DNA from 3 places in the Paenibacillus sp. p3-SID1389 genome. Region 3 is predicted to be linked to each of the others. Evidence: riboswitches for the same ligand, from Rfam matches in the RefSeq annotation. Region 3 holds a riboswitch; each other region holds the start of a gene.
The links. A riboswitch is a leader RNA that binds a small molecule or an ion and turns the genes downstream of it on or off. The one in region 3 is predicted to bind cyclic di-AMP.
Positions count from the first base shown of each region.

Region 1: another riboswitch for cyclic di-AMP. It lies ahead of M3G15_RS07530 (TrkH family potassium uptake protein); the one in region 3 lies ahead of M3G15_RS14960 (resuscitation-promoting factor).
Region 2: another riboswitch for cyclic di-AMP. It lies ahead of M3G15_RS12910 (C40 family peptidase); the one in region 3 lies ahead of M3G15_RS14960 (resuscitation-promoting factor).

Region 1 is NZ_JALXVO010000013.1:5,185-12,419, forward strand. Features, by position in the region: gene M3G15_RS07515 (LysR family transcriptional regulator) at 1-820, shown strand, start outside; gene M3G15_RS07520 (ArsB/NhaD family transporter) at 920-2,200, opposite strand; gene M3G15_RS07525 (potassium channel family protein) at 2,243-2,905, opposite strand; gene M3G15_RS07530 (TrkH family potassium uptake protein) at 2,923-4,266, opposite strand; cyclic di-AMP (ydaO/yuaA leader) riboswitch at 4,333-4,495, opposite strand; gene M3G15_RS07535 (CPBP family intramembrane glutamic endopeptidase) at 4,845-6,557, shown strand; gene uvrC (excinuclease ABC subunit UvrC) at 6,517-7,235, opposite strand, start outside.
Region 2 is NZ_JALXVO010000028.1:28,646-35,880, reverse strand. Features, by position in the region: gene M3G15_RS12930 (4a-hydroxytetrahydrobiopterin dehydratase) at 1-173, shown strand, start outside; gene M3G15_RS12925 (c-type cytochrome) at 260-619, opposite strand; gene M3G15_RS12920 (GNAT family N-acetyltransferase) at 784-1,281, opposite strand; gene M3G15_RS12915 (C40 family peptidase) at 1,554-2,045, opposite strand; gene M3G15_RS12910 (C40 family peptidase) at 2,684-3,175, opposite strand; cyclic di-AMP (ydaO/yuaA leader) riboswitch at 3,180-3,316, opposite strand; gene M3G15_RS12905 (hypothetical protein) at 3,538-4,368, opposite strand; gene M3G15_RS12900 (M1 family metallopeptidase) at 4,403-6,403, opposite strand; gene M3G15_RS12895 (YwhD family protein) at 6,595-7,107, shown strand; gene M3G15_RS12890 (heavy metal translocating P-type ATPase) at 7,185-7,235, opposite strand, start outside.
Region 3 is NZ_JALXVO010000037.1:8,306-15,540, reverse strand. Features, by position in the region: gene yabG (sporulation peptidase YabG) at 1-595, opposite strand, end outside; gene rsmA (16S rRNA (adenine(1518)-N(6)/adenine(1519)-N(6))-dimethyltransferase RsmA) at 634-1,530, opposite strand; gene rnmV (ribonuclease M5) at 1,536-2,081, opposite strand; gene M3G15_RS14960 (resuscitation-promoting factor) at 2,246-3,382, opposite strand; cyclic di-AMP (ydaO/yuaA leader) riboswitch at 3,829-4,041, opposite strand; gene M3G15_RS14955 (TatD family hydrolase) at 4,239-5,012, opposite strand; gene M3G15_RS14950 (HD domain-containing protein) at 5,029-6,318, opposite strand; gene M3G15_RS14945 (AbrB/MazE/SpoVT family DNA-binding domain-containing protein) at 6,623-6,877, shown strand; gene rsmI (16S rRNA (cytidine(1402)-2'-O)-methyltransferase) at 7,028-7,235, opposite strand, start outside.

The sequences.
Region 1 (7,235 bases), on a different contig from region 3:
TTCGCGGAAAATCGCCAAGTTGGAGGAGGAGTGGGGGGTCTCCCTGTTTCACCGCAAAGGGAAAAGACTCGAGCTGACCCGCGTCGGGCAGGAAGCTTACCAATATGCGCTGGAACAGCGGCAACGCCACCAGAACTTCCTGCAGACCGTGTCCCGAATCAAGGCAGCGGAGCGCCGTATCGTCACGTTAGGCGCCAGCCTGACGACGATCCAAACCACCCTGCCGCCGCTCGTGACCTCATTAATGGAGAAGTTTCCAGATATCGAATTGAAGCTCGTTACCGGCAAAACCCATGAAATCGTCTCTTATGTCCGCGAGAAGAGAGTGGACTTCGGCGTCGTGGCCTCCCTGGTGAACGAGACGGGCTTGAAATGCTTGCCGCTGTTCAAAGACCACCTCGAGTTGGTCGTTCCCAAAGGGCATGAGCTAGCCGCCGCCGGGCAGAAGCGCCGTCTGATCATGGACGATCTGAACGGTCGGCCGATGATCGTATTTTCCAAGGGAACTTGGTATCGCCGGCTGATCGACGACCTGTTTGGACGCTACAGCATCGTGCCCGATATTCGCATGGAAATCGATTCGTTTGAAGCGATCGTCCGCCTGCTGCCGATCTGTAAAGCAGCCGCGCTATTGCCCAAATCGTACCTGCGTATGCCGCTGCTGCGGGATAACGGCCTGCTGACCGTGCCGATTCCAGAACTGGCCCAGACACGGCGCGAAACCTGTCTCGTATATGGCGACAAATCGGAGCTGACGAGCGAAACGAAGGAATGGATCACGCAAATCCGCGAAACCCTCGTGAAAGAATTGCCGCTCTAACGCCACCATGATCCACCCGAACCTAAACAGCTATTCGTTACACCAAAAAAGCTGCCGCTCCTTCAGGCTAAAACCTGGATTAGCGGCAGCTTGTCTATTTTAAATGAAGTATCGCAAATAAACGTAGAGGCTGGAGATCAAAATGGTGACGATCATCAGCGGCAGCCCGTATTTCAAATATTTTAGGAAGCTGATCGGTTCCCCTTCCTTGGCGGACATCCCAGCAGCGATCAAATTGGCGCTGGCTCCGATTAATGTTCCGTTTCCACCGAGACAAGCGCCAAGCGATAGGCTCCACCATAGCGGCTCCAGGTGCTGAATCCCCATTCCGCCCATGTCTTGGATCATCGGAATCATCGTCGCCACCAGCGGAATATTGTCGATAAACGCCGATGCCAAAGCACTCAGCCAGAGGATCAGCATCGAGGTGGTTAGCGGATCGCCTCCAGTCAGGCGCATCACCTCTTCGGCCACTCTCGTAATGATTCCCGTTTCAACCAACCCTCCGACCAATACGAACAAACCCACGAAAAAGAAGATGGTGGGCCATTCCACCGAACGGAAGGCTTGTTCCATCACGTGCTCGCCGGTCATGAGCAGCAGCAAGAAGGCGCCAGCCAGCGCAATAGTAGCCGTTTCCAGATGTATGTATTGATGAAGGAAAAAGCCCAACAAGGTCAACCCCAAGGCGATCAGGCATTGGGTGAGCAGCTTTTTCTCCGTAATCAAGCCCTCCAGACTGATCTCCATCAAGCTCTGTTGATGAGCATAAGCCTTTTTCAACTCTTTGCGGAAGATCACGATCACAAGCGGCAGAATCACTGCCAAAATGATCAACACGACTGGCGTCAAATTTTGCATGAAGGCTACGAAGGTCAGTTCCTTCACGGCGCTGCCAATCATAATGTTGGGAGGGTCTCCGATTAAAGTCGCCGTCCCGCCGATATTCGTGGCAAGAATCATAGAAAAGAGGTAAGGGAACGCCTGAACCCTCAACCTCCGCGTAATGCTAAATGCCACCGGGACCATCAAAATAATGGTCGTTACGTTATCCAGGAATGCCGAACCTATCGCGGTGATCAGCGCCAGCAACCACAGCAGAGTGATCGGATTGCCTTTGGCCAGCTTGGCCGTCCATATGCCGATGTACGTGAATAAACCGGTCTTGGCTGTCGTATTCACGATGATCATCATCCCGATCAAGAGTCCCAGCGTATTAAAATCAATATGATGCACTGCGCTCTCCTGATCAAGGATGCCAAAGATTATCATGAACGCCGCACCAGCCATAGCCAGCACCGTTCGGTGAATTTTCTCAGATATAATGAGTGCGTAGGTCAGCAAAAAAATGATTAAAGCCCAAATGGCCTGTTGTTCCATACTTCTCTCCGTTCCATGCTAGTAAGCCATCTTACCATCTTATTAAGGATTGATGATTGATTCAAATTGCTCGATATTTTTCTTTGCTCCTATAATAACCATAATGTCGCCTTCATTTAACTGATCCATCGCAGTGGGAGCAACCAAAATACCGCCATTGCGGTGAATCGCCACGATGCTGCAGCCAAAGCGTGCCCGCATATTGAGGTCACCTATGCTTTTATGGTTCAAGCAAGTGGGAACTTTCATTTCTACGATGCTGTATTCCTTCGACAGTTCAATATAATCCAGCAAATTTGGAGTAACCAGCTGATGGGCCACACGAACCCCCATGTCGCGTTCTGGATAAATCACCCGATCCACCCCCAGCTTCTCCAGAGCTCGGCCGTGCAGAAGCGAGATCGCTTTGGCAACTACCGTTTTAATGCCAAGATCTTTGAGGAGAATAGCTGCCAGGATGCTCATTTGAATGTCGGTGCCAATCGCTACGATCCCGCAATCGAAATTACGAACCCCCAGCGACTTCAGCACCTCTTCTTCTGTAGCATCGGCGACAACCGTATGCGTGAGCCGATCGCTAAGTTCTTCCACGATCTCTTCATTCCGGTCGATGCCCAGAACCTCATATCCTAACTCCATCAATTCCAAGGCCAGACTCGAGCCGAAGCGCCCCAAGCCGATGATCACAAACTGCTGCTTTTTCATTTTTGCCCGTTTTCCCCTTATCCAATAATGATTTTGCCTTCTGGATGGCGGTACAGCTCTTTTCCTTTCTTCGGACCGAGCGCATAAGCAAGCGTCAGCGGCCCGAGCCGACCGGCGAACATGGTGAAGCTGATGATAATTTTACCGATAACCGTTAGTTTCCCCGTCAACCCCATCGTAAGTCCGACCGTGCCGAAAGCCGAAGTGGTTTCAAACAAAATCGATAAAAAGCTCGCGTCCTCCGTGGTAGACAATACCATTGCCACTGCTAAGACCAGGAATAAGGCAAGCATCGTGATCGTAAGCGCCTTAAAGACCCGTTCCCCGGCCATCCGGTACCTGAACAGGACTAGGTCAGTCCTTCCGCGAATCATCGAACCAACCGAGCCGACCAGAATCGTAAATGTGGTCGTCTTAATTCCGCCCCCCGTAGAGCCTGGGGAGGCCCCGATAAACATCAGGATGATCATGAAGAATTGCGTTGCCTGCCGTAATGACCCAATATCCAGCGTGTTGGCTCCCGCCGTACGCGGCGTCACCGATTGGAAAAACGAACCCCAGATCTTGCCGCTCCAACTGAGCTGAGCAAGCGTACGCGAGTTCGTGAACTCAAAGATGAAAATGACTAACGCCCCGATCACGATCAGCACCGACGTCATCGACAATACCACCTTCGAATGCAACGACAGCTTCCGCCGCTTCCGAAACTCGAATACGTCGGACAGTACGATAAATCCGATCCCGCCCGAGACGATCAGAAACATTGCAACGAAGTTCACGATCGGATCAGCAACGTACTTCGTGAAGCTTTGATATTCACCAAACAGGTCAAACCCTGCATTATTGAACATCGAGACCGCGTGCCAAACTCCGAAATACAGCGCCCTACCAATCGGCATATCGAATGACCAGCGAATCGCAAACATCAGCGCCGCACTGGATTCAATAACGAGCGAATATAACAGAACTTTGCGGATTAACCGTACGATTCCTTCCACAGAGTTTTGGTTCATCGCTTCTTGGAGGATGAGACGGTCTTTTAGCGATATTTTTCGTTTCAGGACAAGGGAGAACAAAGTGGCCATGGTCATAAACCCAAGCCCCCCAATCTGGATCAGCAGGACGATCACGACTTGTCCAAAGGTTGAAAAATAGGTCCCGGTATCAACCACGACCAACCCCGTAACACAGGTTGCTGAAGTAGCCGTGAACAGTGCGTCGACGAACGGGAGTGTTACCCCGGTCGTACTGGAAATCGGCAGCATGAGCAGTAGCGCACCCAGCAAAATAATGATCGCAAACCCAATCACTAATACCTGCGGCGGAGAAAGGTTTATTTTCTTCGTATTCAACGCGTTCACCTCATCGTCTTCCTGAAAAAAGAACAAAAGAAAAAAGCACTGGAAATCCAATGCCTTTCGGTGTTTGGTTCCTGATGCACAAGCCTACGAGGTTAGCTGACGGATTCGGACATGCCCAGTTGCCCTATTCGCGGAACATATCCCCTTGCTGGGAGTTGAAGCTCCGTGAAATTCACCCCAAAATATACGGTTCCCCCGTTTTCATTGCGAAATTCGGCCAATCTTTTCAATTGTTTTCAATCATTTTTCGTCAAATGGATTATATCCCTTATTCCGTCCCGCCACAAAGCTCTATTTTCAAGAAAAAGACCAGAAAAGGACGAAATCAGGGATTGTGCAGATTAAGTTCGCCCCCAATCTAAATGATGCGTAGACTTGCCGAAGTTTTTGCCGTTTCTCGTCAATTTTGCCCTCCGTCTGGCGCAGGGGGGATAGCTGTGTTATCTTTACTTTGACGTACTTGAGGGAAAAACATACCTCATAATATAAGAAGAGTACGTGTTCCCGATTTCATTCAACTTAATAACAAAGGAGTTTTGCGAGTGAGTTCCCCTTTGACGTCAAATGGCCGCCGCAGGATGAAGACCAAAAATCTGTGGCTGCTGGCCGCCCTAGGATTCATTGTGTTCGTCGCCGTTCAACTGTTTCCGACCACCGATTCGGAGTCCTTGCAGCTGCAGCAAGCAAATGAGGTGATCAGCAAACCGGAAGCAGCTGCCCATGCAAGTGAATTTGTCCAATCCGTACTTGGGATCGACCTGCCGAATCCCACGAAGGATAAAGCATTGATTACATACGAAACGCGTTCCGATCTGTTTGGTTACTTAACCAAAGCCGATCTGCTCGCCCCATACTTAAAAACGTATGACAAGCAATTTCCATATGACGTATTTCGCGTCCGTTACACGGACCCCACCGAATCGTTAAGCGCCGTGACCGTGGATGTCCATATGACCACCGGTCAAGTCGTCGGCTTCGAGGAGATCAGTTCCTCCAGCAACGCCACCAAGCAGATGATGCTTGATGTAGGATCGGAAACCACCGATTCCATGAAGGCATGGGAGGGGGATTTAACGTTAGCGGAGAAAGAAGAGCTGGCACAGCCTTACCTGAACGCCTTTGGATTTAAACCAAGCGATCTGGAGCTGGCCTCCGGTGAAGGGGATGTGGGCCTCCTCTACCATATCAATGGCTACACGTTAGGCGAATCGCAAGCGGAAATCAAGCTCAGCTTCGAATACGGCAAGGTTTCCTCGTTGGAGAGCTATTTTACCGTACCGCAGGCTCATCAGGACTACGTCGCCGGACAGACGAAAATCGCCAGCTGGCTCACCTATGCCGGATACGCCCTGTTGACGTTCGTGCTGGCGATTCTGGCGATCGTCTACAGCGCGCTGACGCGGGCCCATACCTCGTTTAAGCGGGGTATTTTCCTGGCTTCGGCTTACTTCGTGCTATCCACGATTGGAACGATCAACATGATCCCCGTGTTCCAAAAAGACGGTCTTGAATCCGGCGTGCTCATCTTTGGCCTCTTCTTCCAAGGTCTGGTGACGTTGTTCCTCGCCGCTTCCGTGTACTTCTCGCTGGTGGGCGGCGATGGACTGTGGCGGAAGAACGGCATCAACTTGTGGGCGCGATCACGGGAAGAAGGGTACGGCCGTTCCATCCTGACCTCCGTGGCTGACGGGTATGCCTGGGCATTGATCCTGTTAGGCGTTCAATCCGTTGTTTTCTTCATTTTAGAGCAAACGATTCATACCTGGTCCACGACCGATGCGACGCAATCGCCTTACAACATGGTGTACCCGCTATTGTTTCCGCTGCTGGCTTGGGTGGCAGGGATCGGAGAAGAAGCGGTGTATCGCTTGTTCGGGATCCCAATGCTGAAGAAAATGTTCCGCAGCACCTTTATCGCCTGCCTGCTGTCGACCTTAATCTGGGCGTTTGGCCACACGTTGTATCCGATTTATCCGGTCATTTCGCGCCCGATCGAATTAACCTTTATCGGACTGCTGTTCAGCTTCGTGTTCCTGCGCTACGGCTTCGCGACCGTTGTCTTCTCGCACGTCATCTTCGACAGCATCCTGATGTCGCTGAGCCTGATGTTTATGGGCGGAGCGCTGAACATCGTCGCCGGGTTGTTCTACATCGCCTTGCCGGCGATCGTTGCGTATGTGATTTACTTGTTTAACCCGCCAAGCAAGGAGCGGAAGACCCCGACGCCGCAACAAAAAGAGGAGCCGTATGTTATGACTCCTCTGGCGGATCTTCGTCCCGAAGGGCATTAAGGATTTGACGGGCTAATTTATCCCCGATAGAAAGAGGCCGAAAGTCTTCGACGGAGGCCTCTTTAATTTTTTTCAGCGATCCAAAGTGCTTAAGCAGCGCCTTCCGGCGTTTCTCCCCGATGCCGGGGATCGAGTCCAGCCGTGAGGCGACCATCGACTTGGCCCGCTGTTCGCGATGGAACGAAATGGCGAAGCGGTGCACCTCGTCCTGAATCCGCTGCAGCAGGTAGAACTCCTGGCTGTCGCGCGGCAGATAAACCGGCTCCGGCGGATCAAACGCCATCAGCTGTGCGGTTTTATGCTTGGCGTCCTTCACGAGGCCGCATACCGGGATGTGTAGGCCCAGCTCGTTCTCCAGCACATCGGTAGCCGCAGAGATCTGCCCCTTGCCTCCGTCGACCACGATTAGGTCAGGCCGCGGTAAATTCTCCTTCAGCACCCGCTCATAGCGACGGCGGATGACCTCGCGCATCGTCTCGTAATCGTCCGGGCCCTTCACGGTTTTTACTTTATATTTGCGGTATTCCTTCTTGGCCGGCTTGCCGTCAATGAACACCACCATGGCTGAGACCGGGTTCGACCCTTGGATGTTGGAGTTATCAAACGCTTCGATCCGCGACACCGACTCCAGGCCAATCGCTTTGCCGAGGTTCTCGGCCGCCTTCGAGGTGCGTTCCT
Region 2 (7,235 bases), on a different contig from region 3:
ATGAGGTAGCAGCGATCTCGGAAGCATTTAACCACCATCCCTTTATCACGATCGACTATAAAACGGTAACGCTCCGTTTGACCTCTTGGGAGGAAGGCGGCATTACGGCCGTCGACATCAAGGAGGCGCAGCAATATAACGAGGCCTACGAAAAGATGCGGTCAGGGGATTAACCAAATCAGAGCATGATCGAAACTATAGGGGTAACAAAACGACCGCCGGGAACGTAAATTCCCGGCGGTCGTGCTTTTTCGTGCTTTTATTTTTTCTCCGCAAGCCACATGGCGACGTTCGCAATTTCCTCTTCCTTTAAGCGATCCTTAAAAGAAGGCATCATGCCGCCCTTCCCTTTAGTGATGATGGAATACAGTTGTTCTGCCGTCAATTCCGAGCCGATCTTCTGCAGATTTGGGCCCGCTCCGCCTTGCAATGTATCACCGTGGCAGGAGATGCAATTTGCTTTGACGATGGCTTCGGCTTGTTCTGCGTTCATGGTGATTTCAGGCATTTGCGGCTTGGCTTCTTGCTCAGCCTCTTCCCGGCTTGGCAAGGTGAACATCAATACTAGGGCTAAAGCGCCTGCGATGACGAACAAACCGCTCATGATCCACTTTTGCATTTCAATCGCCCCTCCTATGTATGCTACCTATCCATTATAACGGAACACGCGGGTTGATCATAGTCTTTGTGTCCAAATTAGGAACAAAAATGATCCGTTTTCATTAAATTGTGTGCCATAAGTCATAGTCTTAATCAAAACAGGACATAAAAAGGGGCGTGCCTTTATTCAGGCAGCCCCTTATGAACCATGCAATAAAACGGTTTGGACACCCCGCCAGGCGTCATCTTCTCGTACAGATCCGTGATGACAAACCCAGCCTTCTGGTAGGCCCGGATCGCCCGGGTGTTCCAGGTCAGCACTTCAAGGTCAATCTGGTTTTCCGGCTTACGGCGCCGGGCTTCCTCCACGATGGTCCTCACAAACTGCTTGCCCAGCCCATGGCCGCATAGCTCGGGCTTCATGCCGATGCCAAGCCGGGTGACTCCTTCCATCGGGAAGTACTGTGCGAAGCCGGCAAGCTCGCCCTTTGCATTCAACACGGAGACATACTGTTCGGCGCGGATCGCCGGGTTCCCAAACTCCACGTCGAGCGCTTTCATTTGCTCCCAAGGCAGCCAGCTGTAGATGTCGTAAGGAGAATCGTAACGCCAGGTGCAAATTTCCGCGCCATGGGCTTCTTCCATCGGCACGATACGAAACGGAGACATCGATTGGTCCATATTGCCCCTCCTTTGTTAAAGGAAAGTCCGTCGTAATTGTTCCATTATCCTCACAATAGCCGGAATTACGCAGCTTGTAAAGGTTTTTGCCCCCCCTTCGGGAAATTGTGAGATTTGCGCGGGATTTTTAGCTTTGTGGCAACCTTTTTCCGGGCTGTTTCGTTATATAGATAAGGGTGCAGATAAAAAAAGACCGCAAGGCGGTTCTAACAGGAACCCGGCCTGCGGCGAGTAAGTGATGATGAACAGGATGAAACCGATAGATCAATGGATTACGATTCCGCAGCGTAGACGGAATAACCGTATTTACTGAGAACTCGCTTCGCGCCAACGTAGCGGTTCTGGTAATAACTATTGCTTAACTTGTCGATCCGGATGCCCTTGGATGAGGACGCGTGAGCGAATTCACCGTTGCCGATGTAAACACCGACATGGGATACTTTGCCCGTCCCCGTCGTCTTGAAGAAGACGAGATCCCCAGCTTGAAGCTCGCTCTTGGGTACCGGTGTGCCTTGCTTATACTGGGCGGCGGACACACGCGCCAGCTTGATGCCCATCTTGCTGAAGACGTACCGGGTAAATCCGGAGCAATCAAATCCCGCTGTCGTGGTGCCTCCGAATTTATAAGGCGTCCCGTACACGGAATCGACGATACTGGATAGCGTCGTTGTCTCGGCTTTTGCGGAGTCGGCAAAGGCGCTACCTGCCCCCAAGGTAAATAGGAGGGCTAAACTCGTTACCGCTGCTGTCAAAGTCTTTCTCAAGATGTCTTACTCCTTCCAAGGCCTACGAGGTTAGCTTATGGATTCGGTTGAAGGTTCCCTATGATCTGCTATAGCGGTAAGTTAAAAAGTCATCTTCGGATCACGAAGTAACACAGGATGGAGATTCGGCGTCGAATCTTGAACTCAGCCGGGCCTTCCGCTGCTCACGTAGCTTCCAGCTACGCTGCGCTGCTCAGTCCCTAAGCTTCATTCAACCTTCTTGGTGCTCCAAACCTAACTTTTTAACCTTGATTGAAATGGTAGGTTAAAAAGTTATCTTCGGATCACGAAGGATGAGACTGTTACCTTTTATAGCGAAATCAATTCACCCTATGGTGGGTCCCCCGCTTCCCGGGTGCGTGGGAATTCGGCAGTTTCATTGTAGATTGCACCCAAGATCTTGCACAGAAACAGTTACAACAATAATTACAAAGTTGTTACCATTTACGTTGTTCATTTTACCAAAGGCGTCCAGAGTTGACAAGTTTGTCGAAAAAAAACGCTTCTATTGGCCTGTTTTCGCGAGGCGATTCGTGGGTAATGGTTCCTAAGGGACTGGGGCTAGGGAGAAGGGAAGACAAGGAAAAAACCCGCAGAGACGTTGTTATCAACATCCCCACGGGCTTCGTAGCGAGTTCTTATTGAACATCATCGTGTTCAGCAATTTCACCGGTCACATCTTCATACTTGTCGTTGCTCATGATCCGTTTCGCTCCAACGTAACGCTCGACGTAATACTTCTCGCTTAATTTGCTGATGACTACACCTTTGGAGGAGGAGGCATGAGCAAATTTGCCGTCGCCGACGTAGATGCCGACATGAGAAACGCCTTTACCGGAAGTATTAAAGAAGACCAAATCGCCCTCGATCAATTCGCTCTTGTCAACCGCAGTTCCCATTTTGTATTGGGATGCGGATTGGTGAGGCAGCTTGATGCCGATCTTCGAGAAGACGTACATCGTAAATCCAGAACAGTCGAACCCGTCGGTTGTGGTTCCGCCCGCAACATAGCTGCTTCCGAGCGCGCCGCCGATGACGCTGTCCAGTTTGGAATCGGCGAAAACGCTGCCAGTTCCAATGGTGAAAAGCATGGCAAAACTTACTGCTGCTACCGTCAAACGCTTCTTCAAGAAGTTATGCTCCTTCCAATGCCTACGAGGTTAGCTTAAGGATTCGGTTGAAGGTTCCCTATGATCCCTCTAAAGCGAGATCAATTCACCCAAAGTGGTTCCCCCGTTTCCCTGGTGAAGGGAATTCGGCTTTGTTTTTCACACCTGACATTTCTTATTTGACATCCGGCACCAATCTCCTGCCAAAGATGACAAAAATAATTACAAAACTGTTACTGAAATTGCGTTGCTGTTATTGTAACAAAGTCAGGTATCTTTTGGCAATGCCTAATTCACAAGATTAAGAGGGGAAATAGGACTGAAGGCCTTCGCCAAACGGCGAAGGCCTTGTTGTTACGGGGTTTTTGAGGAGTTAAAAAATTTTAACTTTTTTGTGCCTTTGACTGCCAAAGATGAAATTGAGAGGCGATCTTCCAGACCTTAAACGTGCAGCGGAAGAGGGGATAAGCCTGCTGCAGGATCAGGGCCAGCATCCCCGTCCAAACCCAAGATGCGGTTCCGAACAGAAGGAAGAGGATCAGGCCAAAAGCCCCGAGAATCAACGAGATGGAGATGCCCTGCAAGAGGGTTCGGAAGCAAACCAGCAGGGAATTCCAAACCCCGGCCTTAAACAGGTAGCCGAACTGGACAAATAACAGGCACTGCCGGATGAACCAGCCGTAGATGAACCAGCCAAGAATCAGACCAAGCCCGGTGAGCCAGGTTGCCATCGGGATTTCCATCCCGGTGAGTCCCGGCCAGAGCGACAGCAGCCTCGGTACAATCCAGAAGGCGGGCAGCAAGGTAAGCACGAGCTCCATCGCGTAAAACAGAATCACCGGTTTGCCAAATTCCTTCATCCCTCGGAACAGGGGGAACCCCGGGCTGCGGTGATCGGCCGGTGTGAAGCCGTAGAAGATTCCGGCTTGGATCAACGGAGTCAAGATCATGCGCAGGACGACCATCCCTGCCAGCAGCCAGCAATACAGCCGAACCTCGGGATTGCTCCATAAATTCATTTGTCCCTCAAGCAAGAACAGTAGTTTCGACAGCGCAGTGGGCGGCGGGTCAGGATATCGTTGCAGCAGCGCCATTACCGCGGTATCGACCAACCGGTACAAGAACAATCCCCACAGCAGCTGGTACAGAAACAAGATGATGACCGAGGGAAATTGGCTTTTCAGGGCAGTCCACCCCAAACGAACGAAACTCATTTCTTTCCCTCCTTATAGAAGTATGGACCTAGGTTTACCACAGAAGTCCCCCAAGGATCGCTTCAAGCAGCTTGGTGACGCTCATATTGGAGCGGGACAGCGTGGTTTCAGGGACTTCCGCTTTCAGATAGTTGTTGATGTGAAGGTTCTCCACCGTTAAGGTGTAATCCGGATCGATCTGAACCCATGCCAGCGGTGCTTTATATTGCATCTTGATCTCGAGGCGAGTATCTTCCCCGTTCCATTGCTTGCGTACGGTGTGACCATCGGTGAAGGTAAACAGCAGCGGAACCTTCGGGTGGGTTGCCCCTTTGCGGGTAAAGACTACGTTCGACTCGTAAATCCGGCCGCCTTCTTGGCTGATCGGAGTGATCTGAATTTTTTCCACTGCAAAATCCGCCATTTTCCCGTCATAGACGTATTGCTGAAAATACTCTTTCCAGCTGCGGCTGGTCACTTGCTCAACCACCCGTTGGAAGTCGGCGGTCGTTGGGTGCTTAAACCGGTACTGCTGGCTGTACGTGCTCAGAATCCGCTTCATCGTCTTGCTGCCGACCTGCCGCTCGATATCAAACAGGATTAACTTGCCTCGGTAGTACGCATTCTTGGCATAACCGTCCCCGGAGCCGTATTTCCAGGCGTTCTGGGTCAAGGAAGCCGGCGAGGTAATCATGGCGGACTGGATCGGCAAATTCGGGGTGATTCCGAACTCCTGCTCCATGAGCTTATCCTCTGCATAAGAGGCAAAAGCTTCATCCAGCCAAGCTTCCTCGAATTCATTGTTGGCGATCATCCCGTAGAAGAACTGATGGGCGATTTCATGGATGACCGTGCGCTCCAGATCGTCGTATCCGGGGGAATCGCTGACGGCTCCAAACGCGGTGACCAAGGTTGGATATTCCATACCTCCCGCACCGTTTGCGTTCGCCGGTGGAACCACAACGGACAGCGTGGAATACGGGTATCGTCCATACCACTTACTGTAGTTCGCCAGAGCTACCTTGGCGGCATAGAAGTAACGTTCCTTCAGATCCTTATGTGCAGGATCGAGATACAGCTTGATCCGCACGCCGGGAACTTCGGCAGAGGAGAACGGCTCTTCTACATAGATGAAGTTCGGCGAAGCCGCCCAAGCGAAATCGTGGACGTCGTCGGCGTAGAATTGCAAGGTTTTCCGTCCGTCCTTCAAGACCGCCTTTTTGGTCTGAAAACCGGTGGCTGCCACGGTGTACGTTTCGGGCACGTTGATCTTTACGCTATAAATCCCAAAGTCGGAGTAAAATTCCGAGTTCCCGTGATACTGATGGAGGTTCCAGCCTTCGGACGTCCGCCCCCGGGTACCCACCGGCTCGTACACGCTAATCTTAGGAAACCATTGCCCTGCCATGACGAAATCGTCGGCCACGCCCATGCGGGCAAAAATCTTCGGCAGCTTGACGGTAAATTTCATCCGCAGCGTCAGGCTTTCGCCGCCCTGGACCGGCACGGGCAGCCGCACCTTGGCTAAAGTTTTATCCTTCGTATTGCCGTCGTCAGGCTGAACGTACTGAATCCGATGCAGCAAGGAGATGCCGTCGGTCGTTTTCAGCTCGGTGATCTCCATGGATCCCCAGCCGTCTTTGGGCATGACGTCGTTCCGCAGTTTTCCGCCCGATTCCTTCATAAAAGTCGTATCCTCGGAAGCAAACGCGTTAGGATATAAGTGCAAGTACACCTCGTTGATCGTTTTCTTGCCGGGATGGGTCCAGGTCAGCGTCTCCGAGCCGGTTAACGTACCTTCCTGCTCGTTCAGCGTGACGTCGATGTGGTATTCGGCGACCCGATTGCTGAGCACTTCGGCGGTCGGTTGCTGAATGGTTTCAGTTTGCGGCGGTGCAGGGGTTTGTCCGGTTTTTTGGACCGCTTTAGGCCCCGCCTTGGCCGGTACGAACGAAGCCAGCGAATCCCCCCCTCCCCGCAGGGTCACCCAGGCGGCTCCGAGGGTGAGGCACAAGGCAAGGATGGAAATGCCGTAGACAATAGTACGTCGGGTCATACAATGGATACCTCCCGTTGACAAGCATCTACAGCATGTATATGTTTGCATTTGGAAGATTATTAGTTAAAATTGAGAGGTAGTTAAAAAGCCATTTTTTGAACTTGGATTGAAATGTAAGGATAACTATATAAGCCGCTTTTGTTTAATGGGAACGGAGGCGGCAGGCACGCAGGAATATGGAGGGAATTATGGATCAGACACCGAAATCGGGTAAAAAGATTTTTGCCCTCAACATTATCAGTAATGATGAGAAGAGCAAACATAAAGGCTTTGGCGCGGGTTCCATCGATTTGAACAGCATGTCCCCGGTCATCATCGACGGCGATGAGGTGTACATTGACATCGGAGCCATGCACGCCAAAAGCAAGGTGGAGAAAGGCATCAAATTTTCGACCAACCGTGAGGACGTTCCGAATGGCCGCCAGGTCTGGATCGTTTGGGTTGCGGTAGACCGCGGGCCGGAAGGCCAGTTCTACGGTGGAATGACGGCTTGCGAGATGTTGATTGATACTGAAGCGCGCCGAGGCTGGAAAATTCTTGCTGACCATGTCAACAAAATGGATTATGCGTTAAAACGCAGAGTGATTTTGGACGGGTTGAGCAAAGAGCAGAAGGCCGGGTTGAAGCAGCTGCTGATCGAGACCAACGCGGAATGGTGGGACCGCTCGCCGGAAGAGCTGAAGGCGGCATTGGACGCGTAAACTGAATAGACGAGGCAAAAGAGAAGCGCCCCTATCCGGTTGGATCCCGGAGGGGCGCTTTGATTTGCAAATGGATGCTAGCGATGGGGGATGACCTGAACCTTCGGCGAATCCGCTGTTTGCGGGTC
Region 3 (7,235 bases):
CGTATTGCCGAGCCATTTGAATGGCCTCCACAAAATACTTGGAATTTTTATAGCTGGTCAAATTATAAAGGTCGCTGGTGGGGCGCGATTTTAACACGCCGTCATGACCCGTGATCACGACGATATCCGGCTTGACCACAGGCAGCAGACGGTACAGCGCATTTGCCATTTGCGATTCCGTGACATAATAGCCTTGAACCGGGACGCGCAGCTTCTGATACAGGCTTAAGCTCTTTTGCAAATAGCGTTCGTCGCCATCGAGATGCAGGACCTTACCCGGGACCTCAAAATAGGCCGGCTCGCCTTGCCCATACAGTTCCCGTCCAATTACCATTCGATTGCGTTCTGCCAATTCCTTGCGGTCTTGCGTTAACCGCTTCAGCGATTCCGTCGCCTTAATGCGGGCCCGCTGCGTCGTCTCTCCTGGGGAAGCCGGGTCTACCCTAACCAAATCAGTTAAGGGCGCATCCGCCAGCAGCCGGAATTCCGTTCCTTTAATAATCGCTTCACTCCGCACAATCTGTTCGATTCGGAACGTAACATCTCCACCGTATGATTTGCGGACGACCAAGTCTCCCAAATTCGCCAAATCCATCACCTCTATCCCATCGTATGGGCGACAAGAGGGAATGGTTACTCGCGGAGTTCCTTCACCCCGGCATTCAGCAGCGTATCACTCAGCTTGGCGAACTCGTCCAGGCTTAATGTCTCCGCCCGCCGGGAGGGCTGGATCCCGGCTTCCTCCAGCAGTTGCTCCAGTCTCTCCCGCCCTTCCTTCGGGAAGAAGCGGCTTTTCAGATTGTTGGAAATCGTCTTTCGTCTCTGGGCAAAAGAAGCCTGCACCACCTCGAAGAAAAACGCCTCATCCTGAACCGCCACAGCTGGCGTCTCCCGCACGGTTAAGCGAATCACTGCGGACTCTACATTCGGCTGTGGAATAAACACGCTGTGCGGCACCGTGCAGATCATCTCCGGGGTGCTGTAGTACTGCACGGCGATGCTAAGGCTGCCGTAGTCCTTGCCGCCGGGAGTGGCAGCCATGCGCTCGGCCACTTCCTTCTGGATCATGACGACGATATGTTTCAGCGGCAGTTTCTCTTCCAGAAGCTTCATCATGATGGGAGTCGTCACGTAATACGGCAGATTGGCGACGACACTGACGCCGCTCACCCCGCTGAATTCCGCAGCAAATAAAGCCTTTAGGTCCAGCTTCAACACATCGCCATGGATCACATGGACGTGCGGGTAGGGCTCCAGCACCTCCTGCAGAATCGGAAGCAGCCGCTGGTCAATCTCCACCGCTGCCACCTTGCCTGCCTCCTGCGCCAGCTTCTCCGTTAAGGCGCCGATGCCCGGCCCGATTTCCAGTGCGCCCTGGGTCTTGTCCAATTCGGCGGCGGCAACAATTTTACCGAGGATGTTCTGGTCGATCAGAAAGTTTTGCCCCAGACTTTTTTTGAACGAAAAACCGTGCCGCTGAATGATCTCCTTCGTCCGGCGCGGTGTGGATACGTCTTCCCTTATGCTCATGGTTCTTAAACTCCTTTGCTTTCCAACTCGGCTAACGCAGCTGCAAACTCCTCGCGGCTGATGCGGAACACGGTTAACCGTTTGTAGAGCTGCTTTCCGTTACAATATCCGATACCCAACAGCTCGCCCAGCGCTTTTCGCCGCGCCGCAGCTTGCGGGTGTACGATTAACCCTGCGTTAATCAAGTCTTCCCAGGTGATTGCGGCCTCTACTCCCGGCGCTTCGCTGCGCACCCGGGACAACGCGGTGCGGATCGCCTCCGGCGAGGCATTCTCCACCCCGATGTCGCCTTTCTTCGTAGCTTCGACCTCAGGCAGGAAAGCGTGCTTGCAGCCCGGCACCCGCGCTGCCACGATTTTACGAATCCGCTCCCCGGCATGGTCGGGGTCCGTAAAAATAATCACGCCCCGGCGTTCCTGCGCCAAAGCGATTTTCTTTAGCACGGCTTCGCCTATCGCCGAACCCCCCGTCTCAATCGTATCCGCCTCTACGGCTCGTTTAATGGCCACGGTGTCATCTCGGCCCTCCACCACGATGACCTCTTTGATCATGGATCTGTCTTCCTTCCTGTTCTTGCTTGTCTCCACCAGAATAACAAAAAGAAGAGGATCATATCATCCTCTTCTAATCCACTGTCCTTCTAATCCACTGTCTTATTCATCATCCTAATACTATCTCATTCCCTCCGCATTGTAAAACGAAAGAGAACGAGATCTTAGTTCAATTCCGGCTTCGTCGGACCGATTACGTATACGGTGCGGCCCTTCTTGCGGCCGAATTTCTTAGCATCCTTCAGACTATCAAAATAGACGTCCATCTTATTTCCATCGATGGCTCCACCCGTATCCTCTGCCTTACGGAAGCCGACTCCTTCGATGTATACCCACCAACCAAGCGGAACGACGTCTTTATCAACGGCAATCGTTCTGCCTTCCGTCACGCGGGTACCCGAAGCCGTACGGGTGCCTATCCCGTCTTCTTCCGCCGAATACGCGGTTAACGTAACATTTTTCAGGATCTTTTTATATTTGAATGAGACGCCACCTTTGGTCGTCGTCCCGCTGATGTTCACCGTATTTCCCTTACGGCTTATGCTGGCCGACAGGACCTCGGTAGGTTTCTTCGTGCCGACTGCGATCACCTTCGGCTGAGGGTCCTTGGAGACCTCTTTGCCGAGCCAACGCTTCGCCACGAATTTTCCGTCTTCGTAGGTTTTCTCAATGTTGTGAATGACCAGACCTTCGGTACCTTCTTGAATGACCTTCGTGGTACCTTTTAGCAGCTTGTCGTCCGACGTTTTGACCACGCTAAAGGGCACAGTCTCCTTGCTCTGCACCGTTTGCTTGCTGACCCGAACGACCTTGACATTCAGGTTCTCGGTAACTTTACTGTCCAATGCCGGGGTCACCTTGTCGTCTTCATCCAAAGTGATGCCGAGCTCGGACAATACGCCCTCTACTTTGCTTTGCGTCGTGAAGTGGACTTTCGTATTGCCGTCCGCGGTCACATTGACCGGCTTCGCGCGTACTATGACAATGCGGTCACCGTTCTTCAGCGAGCTTTCCAGCGGGAGGGATACTGAATCCTTCGCACTGAGCTTAATCGATTGTTCCTCCAGCAGATGAGCTACACTGGATTGGGTTGTCTCCACAGACTGGACATTCCCGTCCACAATCAGGGATACTTCCTTCTGTGCCTGGCTATACAGCCAGATTAGGATGATGATGATTCCCGCGATGGCCAGAACGCCGACGAACGCTATCTGACGTAAATTCTCATGCTTCCATCGCATTGCGTAAGACATGCTGGATGAGCGTGATTCATGGGTCTCCTCTTTGCGGAAAATGCCCATTTCTTCCGTCCTCCTTCATAGTCCCGCCGTCTAGGTCGATGCATGATAACGATTGACGCGACTACAGTTACTTTTTACAAAACGCCTAAGGTAGTCAAAAAGTCATCTTTTGATCACGAAGCAGGTCAAGAAGTGAATTCGGCATCGAATCTTGAATTCAGCCGGGCCTTCCGTTGCTCACGTACCCCCATGTACGCTGCGCTACTCAGTCCCAAGCTTCATCCAACCTTCTCGGTGCTGAAAAACCTGACTTTTTGAACACTGATCTTAAATTTAATCCTAAGCGTTTTGCATCCTTGACCAGTCTCTCCTGCTTGTCGTCACCTCCTGTTTTCCAACAGTATGACGACCCTATTACTTTTATTCAAAACAAAAGAAGCCGGGAGAAAGAGTTAGAGGAACTCCTTCGTGGCTTCTTGAATGTCTTGGGTGTAATAGCTGCACGAGTGACCTCTCTTATTCGCTTACGAGGTTAGCTGTCGGGTTCGGGCGAAAGAGAGCCGCCCTTTCTCAGTACATTCGCTCATGGCGCAATGACCTTGAATTCACCCCATAGACCCTGGAAAGAAATCGAATACGAACGCATACAGGCTATCGCCAACTGCAATCCGTATTGGTTCCCCCGTTCTCCGTCATAGGAGATTCAGCGAGACTGGTTCATGGAACCAAGCATCGTACGGTTCAAAACGAACCGAATCGATACTGAAAAGATTCTATCCTGTTTCGATGCAGGTTGTAAAGGACGAATCAACCACGTTTTTTTAAAAAAATGGTTAAAAAAATGTAATGACCTTGTTTTTGAGGGTTAAAAAGCATTAATCTTTCCGAAATCCTCTTTATTTCATCCGTTTTGCTCTCAAATACTCGGGATTCCAAATCGTTCCAATGCGTTTCGGGTGGTAATTTCCGCGATTTCCTCAAAAGTGACCCCTTTGAGCTCGGCTGCCATTTCTGCAACCAAGCGGACATGAGCGGACTCATTCCGTTTACCACGATATGGATGCGGCGTTAAATAAGGGGAATCCGTTTCGATCAGCAATCGATCCATCGGCGTCTTGGCCAACACTTCTTTTGGCTGTTTTGCATTTTTAAACGTAATCGGCCCGCCAAACGACAAATGAAATCCCAAATCTAGACACATTTTGGCAATTTCCCAACTGCCGGAGAAAGAGTGCATCACGCCTCCAACTTCATTGGCTTTCTCTTCCCGAAGGATGCGTACCACGTCTTCGTGAGCGTCCCGATTATGAATGGAAATCGGCATGCCCAAGCTGCGAGCCAGTCCAATTTGCTCACGAAAAACCTTATGTTGAACGTCCTTAGGTGACGTATCCCAATAATAATCCAGCCCAATTTCTCCGATGGCGACGACCTTCTCATGCTTGCACAATTCTGCAATCCAGTCCAAATCGCCCTCTTGCATTGTAATCGCGTCTTGCGGATGCCAGCCGACAGCGGCATAAATGAAGTCATAGGTCTCTGCCAACTTCATGGTCGAAGGGATCGTCTCGCGGTTAAATCCGATGTTAATCATCCGCGTAACCCCTTGTTCCACGGCGCGCGCGATCACTTCCTCGCGGTCCTCGTCAAATTGGGGAGCATCCAAATGCGTATGCGTATCAAATAACATAAACCTTGTCATCCTCCTAATTCCGTTGCTCGAAAATGCGGGCTACCGGGCGGGGCAGCCGATCTATCACAGCACACAATTTATTATCCGGATAGTACAAATGCGTCTTCCCTCGGTGCAAGCCGCTGATCGACCGCACGATATCCGATACTTCTGAAATTTCCCGGAGCCGTTCCTGCCGGTCCAACAGCAAAATTTGCTTCTGTCGAACCCCATCGTCCGGACGGAACACATCATACGGCAGATCGGTCGGAAAATCAATTTCCATGTCGTATTCAGGTTGTAGGCCCACTTGTCTAAAAGCGTTCCGAATCTCCTCCAGCATTTCCAGTTCCGGCGTGTCCAATTCTACATATTTATACAATTTGCGATTTAAAAACCGGGAACATAAATCGCTTAATCGCTCATCCTTTTCCCGCGTCCACTGCATGAAAGCCGTTTGCATCAACGCTTCGTCCAGCTGCAAATAATCGGCAACGCCGATATCCCCTTGAAATAAAAATGGCAGCGGATGCGGCAAGAAGTTAAAGGAATGCCCGCTCCGGTATAATTCCTTCGCCCGTCGCAAAATTTGCCGGAGAATGATCTCCGAGCTCCGCGTCACCGGGTGGAAATAGACCTGCCAATACATCTGATACCGCGACATCAAATAGTCTTCCACCGCATGCATCCCCGATTCTTTGACAACAACCCGCCCTTGAAAAGGTCGAAGCATCCGCAGAATTCGGTCCATGTCAATCGTCCCGTAGTTTACGCCGGTAAAATAAGCATCTCGCAGCAAATAATCCATCCGATCCGCATCCAGCGGGCTAGAGACCAAGTTCACCACAATCGGATTTTCGTAATCCTTCCGGATCACCGCAGCCACCTTGTCCGGAAAATCCGGAGAAATCTCGCGCAGGACGTTCCCCACCTCGGTTTCCCCCAAGAGGATTTTGCAGGTCCAATCCTCATGATGCATTTGAAAAGCTTCTTCTATAGAATGGGAAAACGGACCATGCCCCAGGTCATGCAGTAGCGCCGCACACAAAGCTACCAATTTCTCACTGCGGGGCCAATCGGTGTAGCCGCTTCGTTCAAACTGCGAAATAATCCGCCGCGTAATCTCGTAAACGCCAAGCGAATGGGAAAAACGGCTATGCTCGGCGCCATGAAAGGTCAAATACGATGTTCCAAGCTGACGAATCCGGCGAAGCCGCTGGAATTCCGGCGTATTAATGAGCGACCAGATCACTTCGTCCTGTACATGAATATAATTATGTACGGGGTCTTTGAACACTTTTTCTTCGCTAAGCCGACGATGCATGAACCAACACTCCTTTTTCATAAAATTTGGCGGGTCACCGTGTGGAGACGACAAGATATGTCGAATTGTGTCGTAAAATGACCGGATGACGATTTCCAAAATGTCGAATTATAGATCATTGTGAACTTGCTAGATTCCGTAAAGGTTCTCGGAGTTGTGTATCCGAATTTTTTAGAAATAATGTTGAACTATACCATAAATAGGTTGACTAATCTGGCAATGGTTGGTATTATAAAAATCAGAAAAGATAGAATGATGTCGAATAATGACAATTCCAAATTATAGCGAGAGGGGCAATCATCCTATGATGAAATCCACAGGTATTGTAAGAAAAGTAGACGAATTAGGCCGTGTTGTCATTCCAATTGAATTGCGCCGCACTCTGGGGATCGGAGAAAAAGATGCGCTCGAAATTTATGTAGACGGTGAACGGATTATGCTCAAGAAATATGAGCCTGCTTGCATCTTCTGCGGTAATGCGGAGAACGTAACTTACTTTAAAGGCAAAATTGTTTGCCATGAATGCATTACGGAGCTTCCGACCCCTGTGACAAATTAAGAAATATAGTATATAATAGATTTACTGAAACTGTTAATTCTAACCTTTTTCATATCTCCTTGGCGCCTTCCTAGGCTTGAACCCGGCTTAGCGAAGGCCCCTTTTTTGGCCGAATTGGATAATATTTCATGATTTCGGAGAGAAGTGGGGCTACAATAATTGATTGTAGATATCCCGCTTTGCAACCCCCCGGTCGGCCGCAGTTTTTTTCATGGCTTCCTTCCGCGACAGCCCTTCTTCCGTTTCGTAATGCCGGACATGCTCCTCCACAGTTAGCGCTTGCCACCAGGCATCCCGCTTCTCCTTCACTTGGTCGGGATGTGCCCCTTCCACAACGAGGCAATATTCACCCAGCGGC